4 regions of the Jejuibacter calystegiae genome follow, and region 2 is predicted to be linked to each of the others. Evidence: predicted binding sites of a transcription regulator. Region 2 holds the regulator's gene; each other region holds the start of a gene.
What was found. The regulator PurR, encoded in region 2, represses purine synthesis genes. The targets are predictions, from matches to a motif close to CANGCAAACGTTTGCNTG.
Positions count from the first base shown of each region.

Region 1: a site for PurR is predicted at 1,751-1,768, ahead of gltB (glutamate synthase large subunit). Genes of this name have one in related genera too.
Region 3: a site for PurR is predicted at 1,481-1,498, ahead of guaB (IMP dehydrogenase). Genes of this name have one in related genera too.
Region 4: a site for PurR is predicted at 1,479-1,496, ahead of glyA (serine hydroxymethyltransferase). Genes of this name have one in related genera too.

Region 1 is NZ_CP040428.1:630,202-633,905, forward strand. Features, by position in the region: gene arcB (aerobic respiration two-component sensor histidine kinase ArcB) at 1-112, opposite strand, end outside; gene mnmL (tRNA modification radical SAM protein MnmL/YtqA) at 190-1,116, opposite strand; gene gltB (glutamate synthase large subunit) at 1,800-3,704, shown strand, end outside.
Region 2 is NZ_CP040428.1:3,562,535-3,566,238, forward strand. Features, by position in the region: gene punC (purine nucleoside transporter PunC) at 1-332, opposite strand, end outside; gene punR (DNA-binding transcriptional activator PunR) at 451-1,362, shown strand; gene purR (HTH-type transcriptional repressor PurR) at 1,398-2,423, opposite strand; gene cydH (cytochrome bd-I oxidase subunit CydH) at 2,724-2,813, shown strand; gene FEM41_RS16440 (MFS transporter) at 3,005-3,704, shown strand, end outside.
Region 3 is NZ_CP040428.1:4,971,720-4,975,423, reverse strand. Features, by position in the region: gene xseA (exodeoxyribonuclease VII large subunit) at 17-1,390, opposite strand; gene guaB (IMP dehydrogenase) at 1,559-3,025, shown strand; gene guaA (glutamine-hydrolyzing GMP synthase) at 3,091-3,704, shown strand, end outside.
Region 4 is NZ_CP040428.1:3,911,887-3,915,590, reverse strand. Features, by position in the region: gene FEM41_RS18025 (MBL fold metallo-hydrolase) at 1-201, shown strand, start outside; gene FEM41_RS18020 (GlxA family transcriptional regulator) at 294-1,331, shown strand; gene glyA (serine hydroxymethyltransferase) at 1,534-2,835, shown strand; gene FEM41_RS18010 (sarcosine oxidase subunit beta family protein) at 2,854-3,704, shown strand, end outside.

The DNA.
Region 1 (3,704 bases), 2.3 Mb from region 2:
CTACCATCGCCAGCACCACCAGCGCCAGGGCCAACAGCAGGGAGAAGCGGACCAGGCCCAGCTTCATCATCAGGTCGACATAATACTGCGCCAGTTTCCGGATTTGCTTCATCAGGGATTCCTTAGCTGCGTTTGAATCTCAATCATACCGGAAAAATAGCGCAATATTGACAGCAGGTTAACGTCCCGTTACTCCGGAGAGTGCCAGGGACGCCCCAGCGCCGATCCCTGTGGGCCGTGGGCCCGTAGCCAGCGATCGACCTCCAGCATGCCGGACCAGCGATTTTCACACCATAGCGGCGCCAGCAGCGTGGGGCGGCGAGCGCTGGCCGAAACCCGATGCCAGACAATCTCCGGTGGGGTATGGCGAATCATCTCCCCGGCGATGGCGCCATATTCTGTGAGTTCGGGAGGCGTTAATCGACCGGCCCGCCAGGCCTTCGCCATAATACTGCCTTCAACGATATGTAACGGATGCAGTTTAATCCCGTCGACGCCGGTCTCCGCCACCTTTTCGAGCGTTTGCAGACAGGCCTGTTGGCCCTCGCCGGGTAGCCCGACAATCAGATGGCAGCACACCTTCAGACCGCGCGCCCTGGCGCGTCGGGTCGTCTCCTGATAACAGGCAAAATCATGGCCGCGATTGATACGGTGCAAGGTTTTGTCGTGAGCGCTCTGTAGCCCCAGCTCCAACCAGACCTCATAGCCCTGTTCCCGGTAGTCGCTCAGCAAATCCAACACGCTTTCCGGCACGCAATCTGGTCGCGTGCCAACACACAGCCCCACCACCTCCGCCCGGGCGACCGCCTGCTGGTACATTTTTCTTAACACCTCCACTTCCGCAAAGGTGCTGGTGTAAGCCTGGAAATAGGCAAGCCAGCGCCGAGCCCGATCCAGCTTGCCAGACTGCGTGTCCAGTTGCTCGCGGATAGATAGGTACTGCTGACTCTCATCGGCAAACGAGGCGACATTACAAAACGTGCAGCCCCCGCGCCCCAGGGTGCCATCCCGGTTAGGACAGTTGAAGCCACCATGCAGCGCCAGCTTATGAACCTTTTCGCCGTAGCGGCGGCGAAGATCGCCGCCAAACATATTGACTAATTCCTGTAACTGCATAATCTGTCTGACCGGCCCGTGAAAAAGGGGGCCAGCCTGCCATTATCCTTACCCTCTGGCGATGACCTGGATCAAGCGTCTGTGGGGGGGATTTCTTCATATGCATATCCATTCACTATTACTGCAACTTTACCCGTAACCCAGCCAATAACTTATCCTTATATTTTTCCCTGTCTGGTTAAATTATTTATTCGGCTCCTAAAACAGTCATATAGATTGCATTTTCAATGGAAACTGGTGAAAAAATCTGGAATTAAGTCTGACGGCAGCATTCATCGATATTGATGGGCTGATAATTTAGTGAGAGGGATCACAGAAAGCCCAGCGCGGGTATTGGCCAGATTGTAGATTGAAATACAATAAAATCCTTTAAATACATAAACATAACAACAACCGACACGCTTTTTTGATAAATAAGTTTGCCATTTGACCTGTGTTCGCTTTCCCGATAAGTTGGAATTTCGCTGGAAGCTTTCTCGATGGGGGTCTCCCCATCATATTTATGCAGTAATTGAGATTCCCTCTTAAGCAAGTCCTCAACACTTGTGCCGCCGCTGCGAAGGTCTGAAGGAGGGCGAATTCGGGTCAGGCGTGAATCACGCGCAACTCGTCGCCACAGCCCCTTCTGCGCCCAAAAGCAAACGGTATCGGGAATCTCGCAGAGCCTGGGGAGGTTCACTGATATGTTGTACGATAAATCCTTAGAGAAGGATAACTGTGGTTTTGGCCTGATCGCCCACATAGAAGGCGAACCCAGCCACAAAGTAGTGCGTACCGCTATCCACGCACTGGCCCGCATGCAGCACCGCGGCGCCATTCTTGCCGATGGTAAAACCGGCGATGGCTGCGGCCTGCTGTTACAGAAACCCGACCGTTTTTTCCGCCTGGTGGCCGAAGAGCGGGGCTGGCGTCTTGCCAAAAATTACGCGGTTGGCATGATTTTCTTAAGCAAGGACGACGCCATCGCGCGCGCCTGCCGCGAGATCGTTGAAGAGGAGCTGCGCCAGGAAACCCTGTCTATCGTCGGCTGGCGCGACGTGCCAACCAACGACGATGTACTCGGTGAAATCGCCCTCTCCTCCCTGCCCCGCATTGAGCAAATTTTTGTTAACGCCCCGGCGGGCTGGCGCCCACGCGATATGGAGCGCCGTCTGTTCATCGCCCGCCGCCGCATTGAAAAACGCATTCAGGATCAGGATTTCTACGTCTGTAGCCTGTCCAATCTGGTGAACATCTATAAAGGTCTGTGTATGCCGGCGGATCTGCCGCGCTTCTACCTGGACCTGGCCGATCTGCGCCTGGAATCCTCCATCTGCCTGTTTCACCAGCGCTTCTCCACTAATACCGTGCCGCGCTGGCCGCTGGCTCAGCCTTTCCGCTATCTGGCGCACAACGGTGAAATCAATACTATTACCGGTAACCGCCAGTGGGCCCGGGCTCGCACCTATAAGTTTAAGACCCCGCTGATTCCCGATCTGCAGGATGCCGCGCCTTTCGTTAACGAAACCGGATCCGACTCCAGCTCGCTGGATAACATGCTGGAGCTGCTGTTAAGCGGCGGTATGGATATTGTCCGCGCCATGCGTCTGCTGGTACCGCCGGCCTGGCAGAACAACCCGGATATGGATCCCGAATTGCGCGCCTTCTTCGACTTTAACTCCATGCATATGGAGCCCTGGGACGGCCCGGCGGGTATCGTTCTGTCCGACGGTCGCTTCGCGGCCTGTAGTCTGGACCGCAACGGCCTGCGCCCGGCGCGCTACGTCATCACCAAAGATAAGCTAATCACCTGCGCCTCGGAAGTGGGGATCTGGGACTATCAGCCCGATGAAGTGGTGGAAAAAGGGCGCGTCGGCCCCGGCGAACTGATGGTGATCGACACCCGCAGCGGGCAGATCCTGCACTCGGCGCAAACCGATGATGAGCTTAAGGGACGTCACCCTTACAAAGCCTGGATGGACCAGTACGTTCAGCGCCTGGTGCCCTTCGAAGAGCTGTCTGACGACCAGGTCGGCGTGCGTGAAATGGACGACACTCTGCTGTCGAGCTATCAGAAGCAGTTTAACTACAGCGGCGAAGAGCTGGACTCGGTGATCCGCGTTCTGGGCGAAAATGGCCAGGAGGCGACCGGCTCCATGGGGGACGATACTCCCTTCGCCGTGCTCTCCAGCCAGCCGCGTATTATTTATGACTACTTCCGTCAGCAGTTCGCTCAGGTGACCAACCCGCCTATCGATCCTCTGCGCGAAGCCCATGTGATGTCACTGGCCACCAATATCGGTCGTGAGATGAACGTCTTCTGCGAAGCGGAAGGCCAGGCGCACCGCCTGAGCTTTAAGTCGCCGATCCTGCTGTGGTCTGACTTCCGTCAGCTCACCACCTTCGACGAAGAGTACTATCGCGCCGATACCCTGGATATCACTTACGATGCCAGCCAGACCTGCCTGGAAACCACTATTCAGGCGCTGTGTGACGAAGCCGAACGCATGGTGCATAACGGTACCGTGCTACTGGTGCTCTCTGACCGCAATATCGCCAAAGATCGTCTGCCGGTTCCGGCGCCGATGGCGGTGGGAGCCATTCAGCGT
Region 2 (3,704 bases):
GCGGCACAGACCCCAACCGCCTGAATAAAGCGCAGTGCCAACATCATGGTCGCGCTCTTGACCCACATCATTCCCAGACAGCCGAGGGCGAACAGCGCCAGCCCCGCCAGTAGTATCGGACGGCGGCCAAAACGGTCCGACAGCGGTCCCCAGATCAGCTGCGCCAGCGCGAAACCGGCCAGAAACAGGCTCAGACTGGCGCTAATAGCGCCGGGGCTGGTGTTCAGACTCTGCTGCATGGCGGAAAACGCCGGCAAATACATATCGGTGGCCAGAAAGCCGATAACGCTCAGACCGGCTAGCCAGACCATAAATCCTTTTCCAGGTTGCATGATTTCTCTCTAAGATCTTTTTTGGGTGATGCAGGGAATGGGCGCAGTGTAAGGAGTGCATCATCGCTTGTGAAACGCTAATATTTGCCTGTTGCATTCAAATTTTTTGCAGGCAGATATGTGGTCGGAATACTCACTGGAAGTGGTGGATGCTGTTGCCCGCAACGGCAGCTTTAGTTCGGCAGCCCAGGAGCTGCACCGGGTGCCTTCGGCGGTCAGTTATACGGTACGTCAGTTAGAGGCGTGGCTGGCGGTTCCGCTGTTCGTGCGCCGCCATCGAGATGTCGAACTGACGGAGGCCGGGGCCTTTTTTCTGCGCGAAGGACGGGAGGTTATCAAAAAAATGCTCTCCACCCGTCAGCGCTGCCAGCAGATTGCCAACGGCTGGCGCGGGCAGCTCTCCATCGCCGTGGATAACATCGTTAAACCGGCGCGTACCCGCCAACTGGTGCTGGATTTCTACCGCCATTTCCCCGATGTGGAGCTGCGGGTTTCTCGTGAAGTGTTTAACGGCGTATGGGACGCGCTGGAGGACGGGCGCGTAGAGCTGGCGATCGGCGCCACCCGGGCAGTACCGGTTGGTGGCCGTTACGCCTTTCGGGATATGGGGATGCTGCGCTGGCATTGCGTGGTGGCGTCCGGTCATCCGCTGGCGGTAGCGGAGGGGGCGCTGGATGATGAACGACTGCGACGCTGGCCGTCGCTGGTCCTGGAAGATACCTCGCGCTCACTACCCAAGCGTACGACCTGGCTGCTGGATAACCAGCGGCGCATGGTGGTGCCGGACTGGGAGACGGCAAGAGAGTGCCTGGATGCCGGGCTCTGTGTCGGCATGGTACCAGCCCACGTTGCGCAACCGCGGATAAAAAGCGGTCAGTGGGTAGCGCTGGCTCTGGAGAATCGCTTTCCGGATGCCGCCTGCTGTCTGAGCTGGCGCCAGAACGAAGACTCACCGGTGCTGGGCTGGCTGCTGGATTATCTGGGGGATAGCGAAACGCTGAATGCGGAGTGGCTGAAGGAGCCCGGTTGAGCGGGCTCCCCTGTGCCTGGCGGCGATAGTGGTACTTAGCGGCGATAGTCGCGGAACGGGCCATCGGCCACCGAGCGGCGCTCAATCAGGCGCGGGTGAACCTCCAGGGTGCGGGACTGTTCGCGCTTATTGACGATACGGTCAATCAGCATATTAAAGGCGGTCTCCCCCAGTGAGTCCTTGGGCTGGTGGATGGTGGTCAGCGCCGGGGTAAAGTAGCGGGAGTTGCGCACGTTATCGTAGCCGATAATCGAAATATCCTGGGGCACCCGCAGCCCCATTTCGTCGGCGGCACACAGGGCGCCCATCGCCATCACATCGCCGCCGCAGAATACTGCCGTGGGGCGCTGGGGGACAGACAGAATCTGCTGCATGGCGCGGTAGCCGGATTCCGGCTCGAAGTCGCCCTGCACCACCCACTTTTCATTCAGTTTGATGCGCGCTTCTTCCAGCGCCTTCTTAAAGCCTGCCAGGCGGCCTGCGCCGGTATTGCGGTGCGGAGAGCCGGGAATCGCGCCGATATCACGATGGCCGCGTTCAATCAGGTAGCGTCCCGCCATATAGCCGCCTTCGAAGGCGTTATCGATGACCGAGTCGGTGAAATCAGCTTTCGCTTCGCCCCAGTCCATGACCACCATCGGGATATGGCGGTACTCTTCGAGCATCGCCAGCAGCGGTTCCGGATATTCCGAGCACATTACCAGCAGGCCGTCGACGCGTTTCTGAGCCATCATCGACAGGTAGGCGCGCTGTTTCTCCTGATTGTTCCAGGCGTTGCCCAGCACCAGGGTATAGCCCTTATCAAAGCAGCTTTTCTCTATGGCTTCGATAATTTCCGCAAAGTAGGGGGCCTCACTGCTGGTGGCCAGCAGCCCGATGGTTTTAGTGTGATTCACTTTCAGGCTGCGGGCTACGGCGCTGGGCGAGTAGTGCAGCTCTTTGATGGCGGCCCATACCGCATTACGGGTCTCTTCCGCGACAAAGCGGGTTTTATTGATAACATGCGACACCGTAGTGGTGGAGACGTTTGCCCGCTTTGCCACATCTTTGATTGTTGCCATCAGTCGTCACTCCCGGCCATTTCCTGGTCTCCTTGAATACCGGCCGGTTAATCGTTTGCCTGGACTTATCCCGGGGCGCAACTTTTCAGGTTGCAGGTATGTCGGGGAAGCGACACTGGACGGGAGGAGGGCATTACCGGACGGCGTAAAAACACGTTAGCCGGGGATTTTGTCCTATCTTTGCTAAAAGTGGAAGAGGAAATCTGCATTCAGGGCCACTTGATACAGGATTTTCAGGGGCGTTTGTGGGAAAATGAATCAGTCATTACGCTAATATGGAAAAAAGCACAGGAGAAAATCATGAGTACCGAACTGAAATACTCGCTGGTCACCACTATTATCGCGCTCGGCGTGATTGTGTGCGGCGCACTGACTGCCGTACTGCATTAATCCCCGACCCGGATGCGCGTCGTTGCGTATCCGGGCCTTTCTATTATTGCTATTTGCGCAACAGCCTTTTGCTTTTAACACGTCTTTAACTTTCCTCCGCAGACTGTCATTATTCTCCGCCTGACGATTTCCGGCAGCAGTGAGTTCCGCCCTGGTGGAAGCTGTCTCCCGAATTTACCGGAGAAATAACAATGAAATTTAATTTCCCCTTACTGGCGCTGGCCATTGGGGCATTTGGTATAGGAACAACAGAATTTTCGCCCATGGGGCTGCTGCCTGTTATCGCCGATGGGGTGGGCGTCTCCATCCCCGTGGCCGGTATGCTGATCAGCGCTTATGCGATTGGCGTTATGGTGGGAGCGCCGTTGATGACGCTGCTGCTGTCACATCGTGCCAGACGCAGTGCGCTGCTGTTTCTGATGGGAATCTTTATTGTCGGTAATGTGCTGTCGGCGCTGGCGCCCAGCTATGGCTGGCTTCTGGCCTCCCGGATTATCACCAGCCTTAACCATGGTGCCTTCTTCGGGCTGGGTTCGGTGGTGGCGGCGAGTCTGGTCCCCAAAGAGAAGCAGGCCAGCGCGGTCGCCACCATGTTTATGGGGCTGACCATCGCCAATATCGGCGGCGTGCCAGCGGCAACCTGGCTGGGTAGCGCCATTGGCTGGCGTATGTCCTTCCTGGCCACCGCCGGTCTTGGCGTGGTGGCGATGTTAAGTCTGTGGCTGTCGCTGCCTGCGGGCGGCGCGGGCGATCGTCCGGACGTGAAGCGCGAGCTGGGGGTACTGATGCGCCCTCAGGTACTGATGGCGTTGCTGACCACGGTTCTGGGGGCGGGGGCGATGTTTACGCTTTATACCTATATTTCGCCAGTGTTGCAGCGGGTGACTCATG
Region 3 (3,704 bases), 1.4 Mb from region 2:
AAGGCGCACCGGTGGTTCAGGGGGCCTTTTTGGCGCGTCGTTTTTTCTCGGGCGTGATGCGGGTCACCTGACTTTCTACCCAGCCGTCCGCCAGGCGGGTGGTCAGGCTATCGCCGGCGTGCACCTGGGCGGTCTGTTTCAGCACTTTGCCGTCAGATGCGGAAGTCACGCTATAACCACGGGCCAGCGTCGCCAGCGGGCTGACGGCTTCAAGGTGAGTCAGGGCGCTGCCAAAGCGCTCGCGGGTGGCGCTCAGGCGACGGGACATAGTCTGAGACAGTCGATATTCCAGATTCTGAATCCGGCTGGCGGCGCGGTGGATATGGGGCTGTGGCTGCTGCTGGTCAAGACGGCGGACCAGGCGAAGCTGGCGCTCGTTAGCGCGTTTCATCTGCTGCTCCAGAGCGCCGTCCATCCGCTGGCGTAGCCGAATAAGCGCGGTCTGCTGGCGGGCCAGGCGTAGCTGCGGATGCTGCTGCTGCAGACGATGATTCACCAGGGAAAAACGTCGGGCGCAACCGGCCAGGTAGTAATCCATCGCCATCTCCAGCCGACGCTGTTGCCCCTGGCTCTGACGCAGCAGCTCCTGCTGATTACGGCTGACGATCTCCGCGGCGGCCGAAGGGGTCGGAGCGCGCAGATCGGCCACGAAGTCGGCGATGGTCACGTCGGTTTCATGCCCTACGGCGCTGACGATGGGAATACGGCTGGCGAAAATCGCCCGGGCCACCCGTTCGTCGTTAAAGCTCCACAGATCTTCCAGCGAGCCACCGCCGCGCCCGACGATCAGCACATCACACTCATTGCGAAGGTTTGCCAGTTCGATGGCGCGAACGATCTGCGCGGGCGCTTCGGCGCCCTGTACCGCGGTGGGGTAGATAACCACCGGCAGCGAAGGATCGCGACGCTTCAGAACGTGCAGGATATCGTGCAGCGCGGCGCCGGATTTCGAGGTTACCACCCCAACCTGGTGCGCCGGGGTTGGCAGCGCCTGTTTGAGCGCCGGGTCGAACAGCCCCTCGTCATTAAGCTTTTGCTTGAGCAGCTCGAACTGCTGTTGCAGCAGGCCATCGCCTGCGGGCTGCATGCTTTCGGCAATAATCTGGTAGTCGCCGCGCGGCTCATAGAGTGTGATATTCGCCCGAATCAGCACCTGCTGGCCCTGTTCCGGGCGGAAGGTGACGCGGCGATTGCTGTTGCGGAACATGGCACAGCGTACCTGGGCGCCGTCATCCTTCAGCGTGAAGTACCAGTGACCTGAGGCAGGGCGGCTAAAGTTAGAGATTTCGCCGCTTATCCAGACCTGGCCCATTTCGCGTTCCAGCAGTTGACGCACCGTCTGATTAAGACGGGTGACGGTAAAAACGGAGGCGGGGAGAATCGAAGACATGTGAGCTGGATCAAATTCCAAATCAGCAGGTTATTCAGTCGATACTACCGTTACGACAGGTGAAGGCAAGTTTTTTAGCAAAAAAATGTGGATGCAACCGATTACCACCTGTATAATGCCGCGGCAATATTTTATCTGTTCTCTAACCCCCAGGTCGAGATATTGCCCATGCTACGTATCGCTAAAGAAGCACTCACGTTTGATGACGTTCTGCTGGTTCCCGCACACTCCACCGTTCTGCCGAACACCGCCGATCTCAGTACTCAACTGACCCAATCCATTCGCCTGAATATTCCTATGCTTTCTGCGGCTATGGATACCGTCACCGAAGCGCGTCTGGCGATTGCGCTGGCTCAGGAAGGCGGACTTGGTTTTATTCACAAGAACATGTCCATTGAGCGCCAGGCCGAAGAGGTTCGGCGGGTGAAGAAACACGAAAGCGGCGTAGTGACTGACCCGCAGACCGTGCTGCCTTCCACCACCCTGAAAGAGGTCAGAGAGCTGACCGAGCGTAACGGCTTTGCCGGTTACCCGGTGGTTAACGAAGCTAACGAACTGGTCGGTATCATCACCGGCCGTGACGTGCGTTTCGTGACCGATCTCAGCCAGCCAGTCAGCGCCTATATGACCCCGAAAGAGCGTCTGGTCACCGTGCGTGAAGGCGAGTCCCGCGATGTGGTGCTGACCCGCATGCACGAAAAGCGCGTTGAGAAGGCGCTGGTGGTGGATGAAGGTTTCCACCTGCGCGGCATGATCACCGTGAAAGATTTCCAGAAGGCCGAGCGTAAGCCGAACGCCTGTAAAGATGAGCATGGCCGCCTGCGCGTAGGCGCTGCGGTTGGCGCTGGCGCCGGTAACGAAGAGCGTATCGACGCGCTGGTTGCCGCAGGCGTTGACGTGCTGCTGATCGACTCTTCCCACGGTCATTCCGAAGGGGTGCTGGAGCGCATTCGCGAAACCCGCGCCAAATACCCGGATCTGCAGATTATCGGCGGTAACGTCGCGACGGCCGCTGGCGCGCGTGCCCTGGCGGAAGCTGGCGTTAGCGCAGTGAAAGTGGGTATCGGCCCCGGCTCCATCTGTACTACCCGTATCGTCACCGGGGTAGGGGTTCCGCAGATCACTGCCGTCTCCGACGCCGTTGAAGCGCTGGAAGGCACCGGTATTCCGGTTATCGCCGATGGCGGTATCCGTTTCTCCGGCGACATTGCCAAGGCTATCGCCGCTGGCGCCAGCGCCGTGATGGTGGGCTCCATGCTGGCGGGCACCGAAGAGTCCCCGGGGGAGATCGAACTCTACCAGGGCCGTTCCTTCAAATCCTACCGCGGTATGGGCTCGCTGGGCGCCATGTCCAAAGGCTCTTCCGATCGCTACTTCCAGAGCGATAACGCCGCCGACAAACTGGTGCCGGAAGGGATTGAAGGGCGCGTAGCCTATAAGGGCCGCCTGAAAGAGATAGTGCATCAGCAGATGGGGGGCCTGCGCTCCTGTATGGGCCTGACCGGCTGTGGTACTATCGACGCCCTGCGCACCAAAGCGGAGTTTGTTCGCATCAGCGGCGCGGGGATTCAGGAAAGTCACGTCCACGATGTGACCATCACCAAAGAGTCCCCCAACTATCGCCTGGGCTCCTGATATGACTCGCCCGGCCCTGCGCCGGGCGATTGACTTTAATTGCTACTGCCTCGGAATAAACGTCAATGACGGAAAACATTCATAAACATCGCATACTTATTCTCGACTTCGGTTCTCAGTATACCCAGCTGGTTGCGCGCCGCGTGCGTGAACTGGGCGTGTACTGCGAACTCTGGGCGTGGGATGTGACTGAAGAACAGATTCGTGGGTTTAACCCCAACGGGATTATTCTTTCCGGCGGTCCGGAGAGCACCACGGAAGCCAACAGCCCGCGTGCGCCGCAGTATGTCTTTGAAGCGGGAGTGCCGGTATTCGGCGTGTGCTACGGCATGCAGACCATGGCGATGCAGTTGGGTGGCCAGGTTGAAGGCTCCAGCGAGCGCGAATTCGGCTATGCCCAGGTGGAAGTCACCACCGACAGCATGCTGGTGGAAGGCATTGAAGACGCCCTGAGCGCCAGCGGTAACCCGCTGCTGGATGTCTGGATGAGCCACGGCGACAAAGTGACCGCCATCCCCGACGGTTTTGTGACCGTTGCCAGCACCGAAACCTGTCCGTTCGCCATTATGGCTAACGAAGAAAAACGCTTCTACGGCGTGCAGTTCCACCCGGAAGTGACGCATACCCGCCAGGGCCTGCGGATGCTGGAACGCTTCGTGCGTGACATCTGTGGCTGCGA
Region 4 (3,704 bases), 350 kb from region 2:
CACTATGGACCGATCATTTTTGGCAAAGAGGATCTGATTAAGGCACATCTGATACTGCCGCAGGCGCAAATTGTCGCCACCCATATGGAAGCCATTAATCACTGTCTGGTGACGCGTAGTGATTTAATGGAATATGCGCGAATTAATGAAATCGATAATTTTGTTAGTGCGCCGTTGGATGGGGAATCTCTGGTGTATTGAATTGAATGACGGGGCGCGGTTTGCGCCCCGTCAGGTTGATGACAAAGAGGGAAAAAACGTGGTTTTTCCCTCTTTGTGGTTATCAGCCGAAAATGATGACCGATGCGTCGCCCTTGCTTACGGTAGGTTTTGTTCTGCTACAACGCTTTACGCTGCTGCCGTTTGCCGCTTTTGTCGACTGCCTGAGGCTGGCCGCCGATGAGGGGGATCGCAGCTGTCAGGTGCGCTGCCACTGGCGCTTTATGACCGGCGACGGCCAGCCAGCGCTTTCCAGTTGCGACGCCGCCGTTTCTCCCTGCAAGCCTTTTGATGATCCGACGCGCTTTGATTACCTGGTGGTCATCGGCGGGGTGCAGGATGAAAACGACCGCACCGACCAGCTGGCGCTGGACTATATTCGCCGGGCGGCAGCGGCAGGGGGGCCGCTGGTGGGGATCTGCACCGGCGTATTTGCGCTGATTCAGGCCGGGGTGATGCCCGGGCGTCGCTGCTGCGTGAGCTGGTATCACCATGGCGATCTGACCCACCGTTTTCCGGAAGTCGCGCCGGTGGCCGACCGGCTGTTCGTGGATGACGGCGATTTGATCACCTGCGCTGGCGGCAGCGCGGCGGCGGATCTGGCCGCCTACCTGGTGGAACGCCATCTGGGTCGCGCCTGGGCCATGAAAAGCCTGCATATCATGCTGATTGACGAAGGGCGGCGCGGCGAACATCCGCAGCCGCAGCCGGTGGTGTTCGAACGGGTGGCGGACAGGGCGCTGCGCCGGGCCATTGATATCATTTCCCAGCACCTGGGCGAATCGCTGTCTATCGACGATCTGGCGCGGCGGGTGGGCACCTCGCGGCGCAATATCGAACGTAAATTCCGCGACGAACTGGGGGTGACTCCTCAGCGTTTTATGCGCAATCTGCGGCTGCGCTACGGCCTGTGGCTGCTGCACTACACCCCGCGCACCATCACTGACATTGGCGAGCGCTGTGGTTTTTCTGATACCGCCCACTTCTCGCGTCAGTTCCGCGAAGCCTTTGGCTACACGCCGTCGCAGGCCCGCAAAACCGGTAGCGATCGGGCAGTTGATCCCTTCTTTTTGCATATCGGAGAGCCCGAACGCCTTCAGCGCCGAGGTTAACCGGCGTTTTTTGCTATTTCACGCAAAAATACAAATCCCCGCGGTCAGTCTATTTCCTTTAATAACAATCAATTAAAAACCTGTGTCGCGATTGTGACAGAAAGGTGTCGCATCTGCTCAATCTTCAGGACCGCCCTCCGGTCTATCCTGGCTAACGGATGGCGGATGGTGCCGCCGTAGCGCTAACCCTGAGGATAATCAGATGAATGCCGATGATTTGAACAATACCGATCCGCAGCTGTTCGCCGCCGTCGTTGATGAGATGGTGCGCCAGGAAAGCCATATCGAACTGATCGCTTCCGAAAATTACGCCAGTCCTCAGGTGATGGCGGTACAGGGGAGTCAACTGACCAACAAATATGCCGAAGGTTATCCTGGCAAGCGCTATTACGGCGGCTGCGAACACGTTGACGTGGTGGAGCGGCTGGCGATTGAGCGCGCCTGCATGCTGTTCGGGGCGGATTACGCCAACGTACAGCCGCACTCCGGCGCTCAGGCCAATGCCGCGGCCTTTATGGCGCTGGTGGCGCCGGGGGACACTATTCTGGGGATGAGCCTGGCCCATGGCGGCCACTTAACGCACGGCGCGGCCCCCAACGTTTCCGGTAAGCACTACAACGCGGTGCAATATGGCCTGAACCCGGAAACCGGCGAAATCGACTACGACGAAGTGCTGGCGCTGGCCCGTGAACATCGGCCGAAGCTGATTATCGCCGGTTTTTCCGCCTATGCCCGGGTGGTGAACTGGCGTCGGTTTCGTGAGATCGCCGACGAAGTGGGCGCCTGGCTGATGGTGGATATGGCCCACGTAGCCGGGCTGGTGGCGGCCCGCTGCTACCCCAGCCCGTTGCCCCATGCCCATGTGGTGACCACTACCACCCATAAGACCCTGCGCGGCCCGCGCGGCGGGATGATCCTCTCCGCCAGCGGCGATGAAGAGCTGTACAAGAAACTGAATGGCGCGGTGTTCCCCGGGCAGCAGGGCGGTCCCCTGATGCACGTGATTGCGGCTAAAGCGGTGGCGCTGCGTGAAGCGATGAACGAAGAATTTGTCCGCTACCAGGCCCGGGTTATCGACAATGCCCGGGCGATGGCCGGCGTCTTTGCCCGCCGCGGTTTCGATCTGGTCTCCGGCGGAACCGATAACCATCTGTTCCTGGTGTCGCTGATTCGTCAGGGCATTACCGGTAAAGAGGCGGATGCCGCCCTGGGTCGCGCCAATATCACCGTCAACAAAAACGCCGTACCAAACGATCCCCGTAGCCCCTTTGTCACTTCGGGACTGCGTATCGGCACCCCGGCGGTCACCACTCGCGGCTTTGGTCAGCGTGAATGCGAAGAGCTGGCGGAGTGGATCTGCGACATCCTGGATACCCTGGCGAAAGGCGAAGAGAGCAGCAATATCGAAGCCTGGGTGCGTTCCAGGGTGGCGGAGCTGTGCGCCCGTTATCCGGTTTACGGCGAACCCCAGGGCATGACGCTGTCCCGACCCGCTTTCGCCTGACAGACAGGGAGCTATCCGATGCAAAATTATTCAGGGCTTAGCCTGCTGCGCCACGGTATGAGCCACCATGAAAACTGGCCGCGCATGTGGCGCAATCCCATGCCGAAGAAGTCCTACGATGTGATTATTATCGGCGGCGGCGGTCATGGACTGGGAACCGCCTATTACCTGGCGAAAGAGTTCGGCATTACTAACGTCGCGGTGGTAGAAAAGGGCTGGCTGGGGGGCGGTAATACGGCCCGCAACACCACCATCGTGCGTTCCAACTACCTGTGGGATGAGGCGGCGGCGCTGTTTGAGCATTCCATGAAACTGTGGGAAGGGCTGTCGCAGGATCTCAACTACAACGTGATGTTTTCCCAGCGTGGAGTGCTGAACCTGGGGCATACCCTTCAGGATATGCGCGACATTCGCCGCAGGGTTAACGCCAACCGCCTGAACGGCATTGACGGCGAGGTACTGGATGCCCGCCAGGTGCAGGATCTGGTGCCGATGCTCGACTGTTCCAAAAACGCCCGTTATCCGATCCTGGGCGCCTCCTGGCAACCCAGGGGCGGTGTGGCGCGTCATGACGCCGTGGCCTGGGGCTTTGCCCGTGCGGCGGATGCCCTGGGAGTGGACATCCTGCAACAGACCGAAGTCACCGGCTTTATGATGCGCGACGGCCAGGTTTACGGCGTTCATACCACCCGTGGCGATATCGAAGCCCGCACCGTGGGCTGCGTGGCGGCGGGCAACTCCGGGGTACTGGCGGGAATGGCCGGGCTGAAACTGCCGCTGGAATCGCATCCGCTCCAGGCGCTGGTTTCCGAACCGCTGAAGCCGGTGCTGGATACCGTGGTGATGTCGAACCACGTTCACGGCTACAT